One region of the Amycolatopsis granulosa genome, then DNA from elsewhere that is predicted to be linked to it. Evidence: riboswitches for the same ligand, from Rfam matches in the RefSeq annotation. Region 1 holds a riboswitch; the other holds the start of a gene.

Region 1 (6,966 bases):
CCACCGAGCGGTTGCCGGGCGGCTGGTCGGTGGTCAGCACCGACCCCGACGGCGCGGCGCCGGAGACCCTGTTCGGCCAGGGTGAGGTCGAGGCGCCGCCGCTGACCACGACGCTGAGCCTGCCCACCCAGGCCGCGGCCCAGCGGGCGGTCGACTCGGCCGGCGCACCCGCGATGCTGGTGGCGATCCAGCCCTCCACCGGGGACCTGCTCGCGGTGGCGCAGAACGCGGCGGCCGGGACCGGCCCGAACGCGCTGAACGGCCTGTACGCGCCGGGGTCGACCTTCAAGATCGTGACGGCGGCCGCGCTGCTGGAGTCCGGCACGGCGACCGCGGACACCGTGGCCGGCTGCCCGGCGACCGCGCGCATCGGCCAGCGCACGATTCCCAACGACGACCAGTTCGCCTACCCGCCGCTGCCGTTGCACTCGGCGTTCGCGCACTCGTGCAACACGACGTTCGCGCAGCTGGCGTCCGCGTTGCCGGCGGACGCGCTGGCCGCCGCGGCGAGCCGGTTCGGCCTCAACGCCGACTTCGCGGTTCCCGGGATCACCACCGAGACCGGCAAGGTGGTCGCGAGCACGAACGGCGCCGAGCAGGTCGAGTCGGCCATCGGGCAGGGCACCGTGCAGGCCAGCCCGTTCGGCCTGGCGCTGATGGCGGCGACCGTCGCGCGGGGCGGTGCGGTGACACCGCGGCTGTGGCAGGAGCTGGCGACCCAGGTGAACACCGGTTACCAGCCGCCGGCGGCGCCGGTGATCGCCGCGCTGCGCACGATGATGCGCGAGGTGGTCACCGGCGGCACCGCGACCGGCCTGCGGGGCGCCGGTGCCGTGTACGGCAAGACGGGGACGGCCCAGTTCGGCGACGGCAGCCGGGCCAACGGGTGGTTCGCCGGCTACCGGGACGACGTGGCGTTCGCGGTGCTGCTGGTGGGTGCGGACTCGTCGAAGCCGGCGGTGGACGTCTCGTCGGTGTTCCTGGGCGGCCTGGGCTGACGTGTCGGCGGCCGCCGACGGGTGCGGCCGTTACCGTGGGCGGGTGGAGACGATCGCGCTGGCCGAGGTGGCCGCGGTGCTCGCCGATCCGAGCCGGGCGGCGATGTGCCTGGCGCTGCTCGACGGGCGTGCGTGGACGGTCGGTGAGCTGGCCCGTTCGGCCGGGGTGGCCCCGTCCACGGCGAGTGAGCACGTCGCGCGCCTGGTGACGGCCGGGTTCGTCGTGGGCGTGCGGCAGGGGCGGCACCGGTACGTGCGGATCGGCGACCCGCGGGTGGCCGACCTGATCGAGCACCTGGCGCAGCACGCGCAGCACCGGGCGCCCACGGGCCTGCGGGACGGACTGCGCGTGCGCCGGCTGGCGTTCGCCCGCACCTGCTACGACCACCTCGCCGGCACCGTCGGGGTCGCCCTGCACGACGGGATGCTGCGGACCGGGCTGATCTCGGCCGGATCGGGTCTGGCGCTGACGCCGCACGGCCGGGCCGTGCTGGACCAGCTGGGCGTCGGGGTACCAGCCGGGGGCCGCCGCCCGCTGCTCCGCGGATGCCTGGACTGGACGCAGCGGCGCGACCACCTGGGCGGGGCGCTGGCGGCGGCGTTGTTCGCGCACGGTGTCGGGGCGGGCTGGTTCGAGCGGCGGCCGGACCGGGCGGTGCACGTGACCGCCGCGGCCGCGGAGCCGCTGGCGCGGCTGGGCGTGCGGCTGCCGGGCGCCGCGTGATGCGGAACCGGTCCGCCGCTCCGCGCCGCACCTCCGTCCTGCCCGGCTCGTCCCGATGAGGTTCGCCATCCGGGTGAAGCCGGGATCCCGGCGGGATCGCGTGGGCGGCACCTGGGAGGGTTCGCGCGGCCGGGCACTCGTCGTCGCCGTGCGCGCACCCGCCGTCGAGGGCAGGGCGAACGAGGCGGTGCGCAAGGTGCTCGCCGCGGCACTCGGCGTGCGCGCCCGCGATCTCGTTGTCGTGCAAGGGGAACGCGGCCGGGACAAGCTGATCGAGCTCACTTCCGACCCGCCCGGCGCGGCCGAGCGTCTCGCTTCCCTATTCTGAATGCCTGACGAAACCGGGCAGGGGAGGTGCGGGTGGGCGAGCTGCCGGTCGTGCTGGGGCTGGGCGCCGCCGTCCTGCTCGCCGCGGTGCTCGCGGTCCGCCTCTCCACCCGGCTGGGCCTGCCGTCGCTGTTGCTGTACCTCGCGATCGGCGTACTGCTCGGCGAATCCGGGTTCGGCATCCGCTTCGCCGACCCGTTCCTGACCCAGGCTCTGGGCCTGGCCGCCCTGGTCATGATCCTCGCCGAGGGCGGCCTCACCACCCGGTGGACGGCGGTGCGGCCCGCCCTCGCCCAGGGCGTCGCACTGTCCACAGTGGCGGTCGGGCTGAGCATCGCCATCACCGGTCCGGCCCTGCACTGGCTGCTCGGACTGGACTGGCGGACGGCGTTGCTGTGGGGTGCGGTCCTCTCCTCCACCGACTCGGCGGCGGTGTTCTCCGTGCTGCGCGGTGTCGGCGTGCCCAGACGCCTCGCCGGCGCACTGGAACTGGAGTCCGGCATCAACGACGCGCCCGCGTACATGGCGGTGGTCGTGCTGGCCGAGGGCACCCGCTTCGACTGGTCGCTGCCGCTGCTGGTGGTGTACGAGCTCGCCGCGGGTGTCGTGCTCGGGCTGCTGCTCGGGTTCGCCGGGGGATGGGCGCTGCGCCGGGCCGCGCTGCCGGCCACCGGCCTGTATCCACTTGCGACGGTCGCGGTGTGCGTGGTGGCCTACTCGTCCGGTCAGCTGCTGCACGCCTCCGGTCTGCTCGCCACCTACGTCACCGCGGTCGTGCTGGGCAACTCGCGGCTGCCGCATCGCTCGGACACCCTGTCCTTCGCCGAGGGGCTCGGCTGGCTCGCCCAGATCGGGTTGTTCGTGCTGCTGGGCCTGTTCGCCTCACCGGAACGGCTGCTGGAGTCGATCGTGCCCGGCCTGATCGCCGCCGGCGTCGTCCTGGTGGTCGCCCGCCCGGTGTCGGTGCTCATCGCGCAGCTGCCGTTCCAGGTGCCGTTGCGCGAACAGGTCTTCGTGGCCTGGGCCGGGCTGCGCGGGGCCGTGCCGATCGTGCTGGCGATGATCCCGCTCGCCCGGCAGGTGCCCGGCGCGCAACGGCTCGTCGACGCGGTGTTCGTGCTGGTCATCGTGCTCACCCTGGTGCAGGGCCTCTCGCTCGGCCCGCTCGCGCGGCTGCTCCGGCTGTCCGCCGCGGCCGAGCCGAAGGAGATCGAGGTCGACGCGGCGCCGCTGGACGAGCTGCAGGCCGAACTGCTCCAGGTCAAGATCGCGCCCGGCTCCCGGCTGCACGGGGTGTACCTGTCGGAGCTGCGGCTGCCGGCCGGGGCCTCGCTGAGCCTGATCGTCCGCGACGGCCGCAGCTTCCCGCCCGGGCGCACCGACCGGCTGCAGCGCGGCGACCAGATCCTGATCGTGAGCACCGAATCCGCGCGGGAGGCGGCCGAGCGCCGGATCCGCGCGGTGGACCGGGCCGGGCCGCTGGCCCGCTGGATGGGCGAGTCCGGGAAGTGAGACCCGCTGGCGCGGTGCGGACCGGATCCGCTACGGTGTCGCGGTAGGTCATGAGTGCCAGCGCCAAGCCCCGGCTCGCTGGCCGGCAACCCTCCTTCCGCGGTGGGGTGCCCCGGGTGAGGACCTGGCTCGTCGCGCAGTGCGGCGGGCAAGCGCGGACCCCCTGCGGGTCCCCGGACCCGAGGAGCCTCGATGACTCTCGCTCTCGATCGCGTCACCACCCCGGCCGTCACCGCTGCCGCCGCCGTCCCCCTGGTCACCGGTGGTCAGCTCGGCTACGCCAACCTCGACCACGCCGCCAGCGCTCCCTGCCTGGAGCCGGTGCGGCGCGCGGTGGACGAGTTCCTGCCCCACTACGCCAGCGTGCACCGCGGCGCCGGGTTCGCCTCGCAGGTGTCCACAAAGGTCTACGAGCGCACCCGCGAGGTGCTGCGCCGGTTCACCGGTGCCCGCACCGGCGACGCGGTCGTGTTCACCCGCAACACCACCGATGCGCTGAACCTGCTGGCCCGCAGCCTGCCGCGGCACACGTCGGTGGTGGTGTTCGACACCGAGCACCACGCGGCGCTGCTGCCGTGGCGCGGGCCCCACGTGCGGCGGATCGCGCTGCCGAACACCCGGCTCGCCGCCGTGTCCGCAGTGGACAGTGCACTCGCGGCGTGCCCGGAGGGGCCGCGGCTGGTGGTCGTGACCGGCGCGTCGAACGTGACCGGCGAACTGCTGCCGGTGGCCGAGATCGCGGCGGTGGCCCGCCGCCACGGCGCGCGCATCGCGCTGGACGGCGCCCAGCTCGCCCCGCACCGGCCGATCTCGCTGCGGGAACTCGACGTGGACTACGTCGCGCTCTCCGGTCACAAGCTGTACGCGCCCTACGGTGCCGGTGCGCTCGTCGGCCGCGCGGACTGGCTGCGCGCCGCGGATCCGTACCTGGCCGGCGGTGGGGCGACGAAAGCGGTGCGCCGCGACGGCGACCGCCTCGGCGTCGCCTGGCAGACCGGTACCGAGCGGCACGAGGCCGGCTCGCCCAACACCGTCGGGGTGTACGCGCTGGGCGTGGCGTGCGAGCAGCTGGCGGCCTCCTGGGACGCGGTGACCGCGCACGAGCAGCAGCTGCTGGAGCGGCTCACCCGCGGCCTCGCGGCCGTGCCCGGGCTGGCGGAGCTGCGCCTGTTCGACGGCGCCGCCGAGCGGGTCGGCACCGTCGCTTTCGTGCTCGACGGGTTCGACCCCGGCTGGGTGGCGGCGGTCCTGTCGGCCGAGTACGGCATCGGTGTGCGCGACGGCGCGTTCTGCGCCCACGTCGCGACCCGGCGGCTGGTGGCACGCACCGGGGGCGCGGGACAGCAGGCACTGCGGGTGAGCCTCGGCCTGGGCACCACCGCCGAGCACGTGGACCGGCTGCTGACCGCGCTGCGGCAGATCGTCGCCCGCGGTGCCCGCTGGACCTACGCGGTGACCGACGGCCGGTGGGCGCCCAGCCCCGACCCGCGGCCGCTGCCGGATTTCCTGGCCTGAACCGGAGCGGTCCCGCCTGACGTGGACAATGACGGGGTGAGCAGTGACCCCCAGCCCTCCCCGGACACCGTGCCGGACGAGCAGCAGGTGACCCCGCGGCCCAAGCGGCGTGCCCTGCTGCTGGCCGTGATCGCGGTCGCCGTGTTCGCCCTGGACGTCGTCACCAAGTCGATCGTCGTGGCCACCCTGGCGGGGCACGAACCGGTGCGGATCCTCGGCGGGCTCGTCTACCTGCAGCTGATCCGCAACCCGTTCGCCGCGTTCGGCCTCGGCGTCACCGGGATGACCTGGGTGTTCGCGGTCGTCGCGTTCGGGGTGGTCGTGGCGTTGATCTGGTTCGCCAAGCGGTTGCGGTCGGTCGGCTGGGCGATCGGTCTCGGGCTCGTCCTGGCCGGCGCGGTCGGGAACCTGGCGGACCGGATCTTCCGGGCACCGGGGGTGCTGCGCGGGCACGTGGTCGACTTCGTGTCGCTGTTCGCGCCCAACGGCGACGTGTGGCCGGTCTTCAACGTGGCCGACTCCGCGATCTGCGTCGGCGGCGCGCTGATCGTGCTGCTGTCGCTGCTGGGCCGCGAGTACGACGGCACCGTGAAGGGCAGGGCGAAGCGGTGAGCGCACGGATGCTGCCCGTCCCGGACGGGCTCGACGGCATGCGCGTGGACGCCGGGCTGGCGAAGCTGCTCGGGTTGTCCCGCACCGTGGTCGCCGACCTCGCCGAGTCCGGTGACGTCCTGCTCGACGGCCGTCCGGCCGGCAAGTCCGACCGCCTTTCCGCCGGTGTGCTGCTCGAGGTGACCCTGCCCGAGCCGGACAACCCGGTCGAGCTGGTCGCCGAACCGGTCGACGGCCTGCGCATCCTGCACGACGACGACGACATCGTGGTGGTGTCGAAACCGGTCGGGGTCGCGGTGCACCCCAGCCCGGGCTGGACCGGGCCCACCGTCGTCGGCGGGCTCGCGGCGGCCGGACTGCGGATCTCGACCTCGGGTGCCGCCGAGCGGCAGGGTGTCGTGCACCGGCTCGACGCGGGCACCACGGGGGTGATGGTGGTGGCGAAGAGCGAGCACGCCTACACCGTGCTGAAGCGGGCGTTCAAGGAGCGCACCGTCGACAAGGGCTACCACGCCGTCGTACAGGGCCACCCCGACCCGACCCGCGGCACCATCGACGCGCCGATCGACCGGCACCCGCGGCACGACTACAAGTTCGCCGTCGTCGCGGGCGGCCGCCCGTCGGTCACGCACTACGAGGTGATCGAAGCGTTCCGTGCGGCGTCCCTGCTGGACGTCAAGCTGGAGACCGGCCGCACCCACCAGATCCGCGTGCACTTCTCCGCGCTTCGCCACCCGTGCGCCGGGGACCTGACCTACGGGGCGGATCCGGTGCTCGCCCGCAAACTCGGCCTGACCCGGCAGTGGCTGCACGCACGCACGCTGGGATTCGCGCACCCCGCGGACGGACGCTGGGTGCGGTTCGAAGCCCCGTACCCGGCGGACCTGACCCACGCGCTGGACGTGTTGCGCGCGGAGAGCTAGTCCTCTAGCGACCAGGTCAGGGAGCGTGCGTCGGGCTCCGGGCGGGGGCTCCAGCGCACCGCCACCACCCGGGTGGACTCCGGCACCACGTACACGGTGTGCCCGCCCGCGGTCTCGCCCGGCTGGACGCCGATCCGGTGCGGCGGCCGGGAGGTCAGCGACACCGGCGCCTTGGCGATCGCCGCGCCGGTGGCGGTCAGCAGCTCCAGGTAGTTGTCCGGCAGGGACCGGAACGGGACCGGGCCGGTGTTGGTGACCTCGGTGTGCACCACGACGGCCCGCTCACCCGGCTGGAGCCGGTAGCCGGCCGCGCCGAACAGGTAGTCCGCCGGGTCCTGCACCTCGAACAGCTGGA
Region 2 (6,966 bases), 3.0 Mb from region 1:
CCGGGCTGGCCATGCCGACCGTGATGAACATCGCCACCGCCGGCGTGGCACCGAAGGATTCCGGGGTGGCGTCGGCGTTCGTCACGACCTCGCAGCAGGTGGGTGCCTCGCTGGGCACCGCGTCGCTGAACACGATCGCGGCGAGCGCGACCGCCTCCGCCGCCGGCCTCGGACTGCCCGCCGCGACGGTGCACGGCTTCGCGGTCGCGAACGGTTGGGCCGCCGGGATCGTCGCGGTGGGTTCGATCGCGGCCGGCGCCCTCGTCCGCGGACGGTGAGTCCGGCGGAAGGGGCGTCCCGTTCACGGGACGCCCCCGGTACCGCCAGCCGGTCAGGCCGCGACGATGCTCTTCGGGCCCTCCTTCGGGTGCACCACGTGGGCGCCGCGGTCGGCGATCCACGCCAGTGCCGCGTCGGCCTGGCTGCCGTTGACGCCGACGCGGAACCGGGCCACCGGGGTGTCGCCGACGCGGGTCAGCCCGCCGCCGATGGTGGCCAGCTCGACGTCGAACCGGGCAGCGGCCTCCGGCAGCAGCGCACCGACGGCCGCGAACCCGATCAGCACCACGTCGACCGACCGGTCGTACCGCGACGACTGGGTCCGCGGGGTGTCGATCGCGGGCAGCAGGGTCTGCGCGACCTTGCTGCCCGGGGTGGACAGCAGTTCGAGCACGGTGCCCTGCTCGACGAGCCGTCCGTCCTCCAGCACGGCCACGCCGTCGCAGACCCGCCGCACCGCGGCGCCGTCCTGGGTGGCGAGCAGCACGGTGACGCCCAGCTCCGCACGGGCGCGATCGAGGACGGCCAGCACGGAACCGGCCTCCTCGGCGCCGACACCCGCGGTCGGGTCGTCAGCCAGCAGCACGGCCGGACCGGCGGCGAGCGACCGCGCGAGCGCGACCCGGCGGCGCTGGCCGGGGGTCAGCTCGACCGGGCGCTGCGCCGCGCGCTGCGTGAGGCCGGCCAGGTCGAGCAGACGGCCGACGCGGCTCCGGCGCTGCGGGCCCTCCAGGCCCAGCTGCTCCAGCGGGGCCGCGACGTTGCCGGCGACCGTGCGGTCGGCGTGCAGCACGGGCTGCGCGTCCAGCACCGCCACCTGGCGGCGCACCTCGCGCAGCTTCCGCCCGTCCAGGCCGGTGGTGTTCAGCCCGTCCAGGCGGACGGTCCCGCGGTCGGGTCTCTCCTGCAGGGCGATGCACCGGGTCAGGGTGGACTTGCCGGAGCCGGCGGGACCGACGACGCCGAACAGGGCGCCGGCGGGCACCTCGACGCTCACGTCCCGCAGGGCGTGAACGGGCTTGGCGGCACCGGGGAAGGACTTGGTCAGGTTTTCGACAGTGATCACGAAGGGCTCCAGCACAACGGGCGCGAACGCGCCGACCGCACACCAAGGCGACCGTCTACAGAGGACGGTCAAGCGAAGTCAGGAAACGGTGAGGAAAAGAGAAGCGGTCAGCGACGACACGCACAGACCGTGCGACGACATTCGTCGACGACGCGGCGCCTCGTGAGCAGCATGCGATACACAAGAATCCTCCATCGGTCCTGGCGTTAGCACCTGCCCCCCGGTTGGGGTGGTTGCTGCGGCTTCGGCGAGCCAGGTCTCTCAGCCGCTCGGGATGGATACCTCAAAGAGTACAGCGGACCTCGTATCTTCTTGGCAAGTCCCAGGTCCGGATCAGGGTGCGAGATCACACCAACGGTGGTAAGGACTTGCTCTCGACGATCTTCGCGAAGTCCCGCACCCCGAGCTGCTCACCGCGGGTGCGTGGGTCGACACCCGCCGCGCGCAGGATCGCCTCGGCCCGCTCGGCGGACCCCGCCCAGGACGACAACGCGGCCCGCAGGGTCTTGCGGCGCTGGGCGAAGGCGGCGTCGACGACCGCGAACACCTCGTCCCGGTCCGCGCCCGACGCCGGTTCCGCCGACCGCTCGAACGCGACGAGCGCGGAATCGACGTTGGGCACCGGCCAGAACACCGCGCGCGGCACCGGCGCGACCTTGCGGGCCGGGCCGTACCAGGCGAGCTTCACACTCGGCACGCCGTAGATGCGGCTGCCCGGTCCCGCGGCCATCCGGTCGGCGACCTCGGTCTGGACCATCACCAGGCCGTGCGCCAGCGACGGCAGCTCGGCCAGCAGGTGCAGGACCACCGGGACGGCGACGTTGTACGGCAGGTTGGCGACCAGGTGCGTCGGCTGGTCCGCGAGGTCGGTGGCCCTCAGCTTCAGGGCGTCCTGGGTGCGGACGGTGAACCTCTCCGCGGCCCCCGAGGCGCGCTCCGCGACGGTCGCGGGCAGGCGCCGCGCGAGGACCGGGTCGATCTCGACCGCGGTCAGCCGCGCACCCGAGCCGAGCAGCCCGAGGGTCAGCGAGCCGAGACCGGGACCGACCTCGAGGACGTGATCGCCCGGGCCGACGCCGGAGAGGTCCACGATGCGGCGGACCGTGTTCGGGTCGTGGACGAAGTTCTGGCCGAGCTTCTTCGTGGGGCGGACATCCAGCTCGGCGGCCAAGCCACGGATCTCGGCTGGTCCGAGCAGTGCGGTCACTCGCGTGATGGTAGTGCGCCGGAAAAATCAGATGCCCCCGGCCGGTGGCCGGGGGCATCATGGGTGTGCTGACGGGGTCAGCCGGAGGCCTTGGCGCCGCAGACGGGCCAGGCGCCGTAGCCGCCGCGGGAGTCGCGGACCTTGGTCGCCACCGCGATCTGCTGTTCACGCGTGGCCTGGTGGGGGTAGGCCGCGTACTGGTCGCCGCCGTAGGCGTCCCACGTGCTCTTGTTGAACTGCAGGCCGCCGTAGTAGCCGTTGCCGGAGTTGATCGACCAGTTGCCGCCGGACTCGCACCTGGCGATGGCGTCCCAGACGGAGCCGTCGCTGACCACCGGCTGCTTGGTGCCGACCCGGACGATCTTCGGCTTGGCCTCGAGCACCACCTTGGCCGACAGCTGCTCCCGGCCGGTCTCCTTGCCGTTGCGCTTGGTGATCCGGTAGGTCACCAGCCGCTTGCCCGGCGTGCCCGGGTCCTGGACGACCTCCTTGCCCGCGTCCAGCGTGGCGTCCTTGACCTCCTGGACCGGAGGATCGATGTCCTCCTCCTGGTTGATCACGGACACGCCGGTGCGGGAGATGTGCACCTCGGCGCCGTTGGTCAGCTTGACGCCCGCGCCGCCGTCGACCGAGTCGTCCGGGCCGAGCGCCAGGCCCTGCTGCGCGAGGAACTCCTCCACGGTGACCGCGGTGGTGCTCAGCTGGCGCGGGGCCGCGTCGCCGTCGTAGACGGTGATGTTCTTGACGGTCTTGATCTCGACGGTCGCGCCGTCCAGCGGCAGCTCCGCGTCCAGCGGCAGCGAGAAGGCCGTGCCCGGGCCGAACTCGTCGCCGAGGCCCAGCTGCGTGATGGCTTCCTGCAGGCTCGTCGCGCGGACCCAGGACTCGCGGGCCACACCGTCGACGAGCAGGTTCAGCTTGCGGCCGCGCTCCAGCTTGATGACGCCGCCGTCACCAACCGGCGCCTGCGGCGAGGGGGACAGCGCGTCGTGCTCACCGACGGTGAGACCGGCGTCCTCGAGGACCTCGCCGACCGTCTTGCCGAAGCTGTGCACGGTCTGCGTGTGGCCGTCGACGTCGACGGTCACGCTCTTGTTCATCGCCAGGGCGGCCGCGCCGCCACCGGTGAGGCTGATCAGCAGGGCCAGGACCGAGCCCCGGAGGAACCGGCGCTTCCAGGTCTTGACCGCGGTGACGAGGGCCTTCTCCGGCTCCTCCTCGGCTTCGACGGCCGCGGTCCGGTCCTCCGACACCTCATCCGGGATGGCCAGCGCCGGGAGCAACGTGGTCTCGGCGTTGATCAGCCTGATCAGCTCGTCGACGTCGATCTCGGCCTCGGCCATGAGATCGTCCGCGTCCGAGCCCAGCACCGTGCGGATGTCGTGCTCGGTGACCGCCAGGTCGTCCGAGAACTCGTCCACGTCGGGCCAGTCGAGGGTGCCCACCGCGCCACCACCGCTGGACTGGAACCAGTCCACCGTCTCGTCCAGGCGCGCGTCGGCCCGTCTACTACCAGTCACAGCAGGTCGATCCCTTTCGCACTACGGCTCCCGGAAGTCGTCGCCATCCCCGATCCCGACCTGCACTGGCTTGACTCCGGGTGTCCCGCGCTTCGCCCGGTTCGAGCGATCATGCGGCACGGTCACGGGACCATAACGAACCCCGGCGGGTTGCGCAAACACCGGGGGGAATCACGTGTCCTTCGTCACTCCGCCGAGCGGTGGGTTGCCGTCCCCGAATGTCGCAGTCCGTTCAGCCCGGGGTGACGGAGGGCAGCCGGAAGACCCGCTCCGCCGTAGCCGATACCGCCGAACAGAGTCCGGCCAGGTCCTCCGAACGGAGCTCGGCGAGGAACCGGGCCGTGTAGGCCGTGCAGTACGGCTCGTTCGGCCGCCCGCGGAACGGGTGCGGCGTCAGGAACGGAGCGTCGGTCTCGACGAGGAACTGCCCGGACGGCACCAGCTTCGCCGCCGCCTGCAACGCCCGCGCGTTGCGGAACGTGACCGTCCCGGCGAACGACAGCACGTACCCGGCGTCCACGCAGCGGCGGGCGATGTCCTCGTCCCCGGAGAAGCAGTGGAACACCACCGTGTCCGGCGCGCCCTCCTCGTCCAGGATCCGCAGGACGTCGGAGTGCGCGTCCCGGTCGTGGATCATCAGCGGCTTGCCCACGCGCTTGGCGAGGTCGATGTGCCACCGGAACGCCTCCTGCTGCGCGTCCGGCGGCGAGTAGTCCCAGTAGTAGTCCAGACCGGTCTCACCAACCGCGACCACTCGTTCCTGCCGCGCCAGACGCTCTACTTCGGACCGTTCGGGGTCGCCGAAGTCCTTGGTACGCGTGGGATGGATGGCGACCGCCGCCCACACCCGGTCGTCCCAAATGGACGCCTGCGCGGCCCATCGCGCGGCCGCCAGGTCGTCGGCGACGGTCACCATGCGGGTCACCCCGGCAGCCTCGGCGCGGTCCGCCAGCACGGCCACGTCGGCCGCCGTGACCGCGCCACAGGCGTCCAGGTGCGTGTGCGCGTCGACCACCGGCACCGGCAGGCGCTCCGGTACCGGTGGCCGTTCCTTCTCACCCACCGGCGATCGGGGCCCACTCCGGGCCGGTCTCGCCCAGCTTCGGGTCGAGCTTGGCGAACAGCGGCGTCGGCTTGGCCAGCGGACGGCCGACCTCGATCGGGATCGACTCCCAGCGCGCCTGCTCGGCCGCGTAGTCGCCGGTGAGGATCGGGTTGATCCGGCCCGGGATGTCGAGGTCCTCGACCTCCTTGAGCTCCGGCTGCGCCGCCCACACACCGGTGCCGCCCAGCGCCTCGTGCACCTGCTGCGCCGAGTGCGGCAGGAACGGGGTGAGCAGCGTGTTCGCGTCCGACACGACCTGCAGCGCGGTGTGGAGGACAGCGTCCCGCCGCGCGGTAGCTTCGGCGTCGTCCTTGAGCTTCCACGGCTCCTGGTCGGACAGGTACCGGTTGGCCGCCGACACCACGCGCATCGCCTCGGTGGCGGCCAGCTTGAACCGCGACCGCTGCAGATGCCCGCCCACGGTCTCAAACGCCTTGCGGGACAACGCCTTCAGCTCCTCGTCGGCCGGGGCCGGCTTGGTGGGCGGCGGGATGGCGCCGTTGTTCTTGTGCGCCATCGAGATCGACCGGTTGACCAGGTTGCCCCACTCGTTGGCCAGCTCGAAGTTGGTCCGGCGGACGAACTCGTCCCAGGTGAAGTCGGTGTCCTGGGTCTCCGGGCCGGCCACCGCGATGAAGTAGCGCAGGGTGTCCGGGCCGAACTCACGCAGGAAGTCGTTGACGTAGATGACCGTGCCGCGCGAGGTGGAGAACTTCGACCCGCTCATGGTCAGGAACTCGCTGGAGACGATCTCGTCCGGCAGGTTGAGCCTGCCGTACGGGCCGACCCGGCCGCCGGGAGCAACACGGTCGCCGGCGGCGTTGTGACCCAGCAGCAACGCGGGCCAGATCTGGGCGTGGAAGGTGATGTTGTCCTTGCCCATGAAGTAGTAGCCGCGCGCGTCCGGGTTGTTCCAGAACTCCTGCCACGCGTCCGGGTCGCCGCTGCGGCGCGCCCACTCCACACTGGCCGAGAAGTAGCCGATCACCGCGTCGAACCACACGTAGAACCGCTTCATCGGCTGGTCGCGCCACCCGTCCAGCGGGATCTTCACGCCCCAGTCCAGGTCGCGCGTGATCGGCCGGGGCCGCATGTCGTCGAGCAGGTTCTTGGTGAAGTTGACGACGTTGGGCCGCCAGTCGGTCTTCGTGGCCAGCCACTTGCCGAGGCTCTCGGTGAACGCCGGCAGGTCGAGGAACAGGTGCTCGGTCTCGACGAACTTCGGCTTCTCGCCGTTGATCCGCGACCGCGGGTTGATCAGCTCGGCCGCGTCGAGCTGGTTGCCGCAGTTGTCGCACTGGTCGCCGCGCGCGCCGTCGTACCCGCAGATCGGGCAGGTGCCCTCGATGTAGCGGTCCGGCAGCGTCCGGCCGGTGGACGGGCTGATCGCGCCGGTGGTCGTCTTGGGCACGACGTAGCCGTTGCGGTGCAGCGCGAGGAAGATCTGCTGCGTGACCTCGGCGTGGTTGCCGGTGCTGGTGCGGGTGAACAGGTCGTAGGTCAGCCCGAGGCCCTGCAGGTCCTGGCCGATCTGGCGGGTGTACTTGTCGGCGGTCTGCTGGGAGGTCAGGCCCTCCTTGTCCGCCTGCACCGTGATCGGGGTGCCGTGCTCGTCGGTGCCGGAGACCATGAGCACCCGGTTGCCGGCCATTCGCTGGTAGCGCGAGAACACGTCCGACGGGACGCCGAATCCGGAGACGTGGCCGATGTGACGGGGCCCGTTGGCATAAGGCCAGGCCACCGCCGTCAACACAGGGATGCTCATGCCTGTTTAGCGTACGGATGCCGT

What was found. Region 1 has a riboswitch for S-adenosylmethionine ahead of FHX45_RS05570 (aminotransferase class V-fold PLP-dependent enzyme). Riboswitches for the same ligand answer to the same signal wherever they lie in the genome.
Region 2: it holds a riboswitch for S-adenosylmethionine, as region 1 does, so the genes downstream of both, FHX45_RS20285 (methionine ABC transporter ATP-binding protein) here and FHX45_RS05570 (aminotransferase class V-fold PLP-dependent enzyme) in region 1, are expected to answer to the same signal.

The regions. Positions count from the first base shown of each region.
Region 1 is NZ_JAANOV010000001.1:1,142,540-1,149,505, reverse strand. Features, by position in the region: gene FHX45_RS05590 (penicillin-binding transpeptidase domain-containing protein) at 1-998, shown strand, start outside; gene FHX45_RS05585 (metalloregulator ArsR/SmtB family transcription factor) at 1,042-1,722, shown strand; gene FHX45_RS05580 (DUF167 domain-containing protein) at 1,778-2,050, shown strand; gene FHX45_RS05575 (potassium/proton antiporter) at 2,083-3,561, shown strand; SAM riboswitch class IV at 3,608-3,722, shown strand; gene FHX45_RS05570 (aminotransferase class V-fold PLP-dependent enzyme) at 3,754-5,076, shown strand; gene lspA (signal peptidase II) at 5,113-5,688, shown strand; gene FHX45_RS05560 (RluA family pseudouridine synthase) at 5,685-6,611, shown strand; gene FHX45_RS05555 (AsnC family protein) at 6,608-6,966, opposite strand, start outside.
Region 2 is NZ_JAANOV010000001.1:4,118,706-4,125,671, reverse strand. Features, by position in the region: gene FHX45_RS20290 (MFS transporter) at 1-278, shown strand, start outside; gene FHX45_RS20285 (methionine ABC transporter ATP-binding protein) at 332-1,345, opposite strand; SAM riboswitch class I at 1,534-1,626, opposite strand; gene rsmA (16S rRNA (adenine(1518)-N(6)/adenine(1519)-N(6))-dimethyltransferase RsmA) at 1,692-2,552, opposite strand; gene FHX45_RS20275 (transglycosylase family protein) at 2,630-4,030, opposite strand; gene FHX45_RS20270 (TatD family hydrolase) at 4,305-5,135, opposite strand; gene metG (methionine--tRNA ligase) at 5,128-6,942, opposite strand.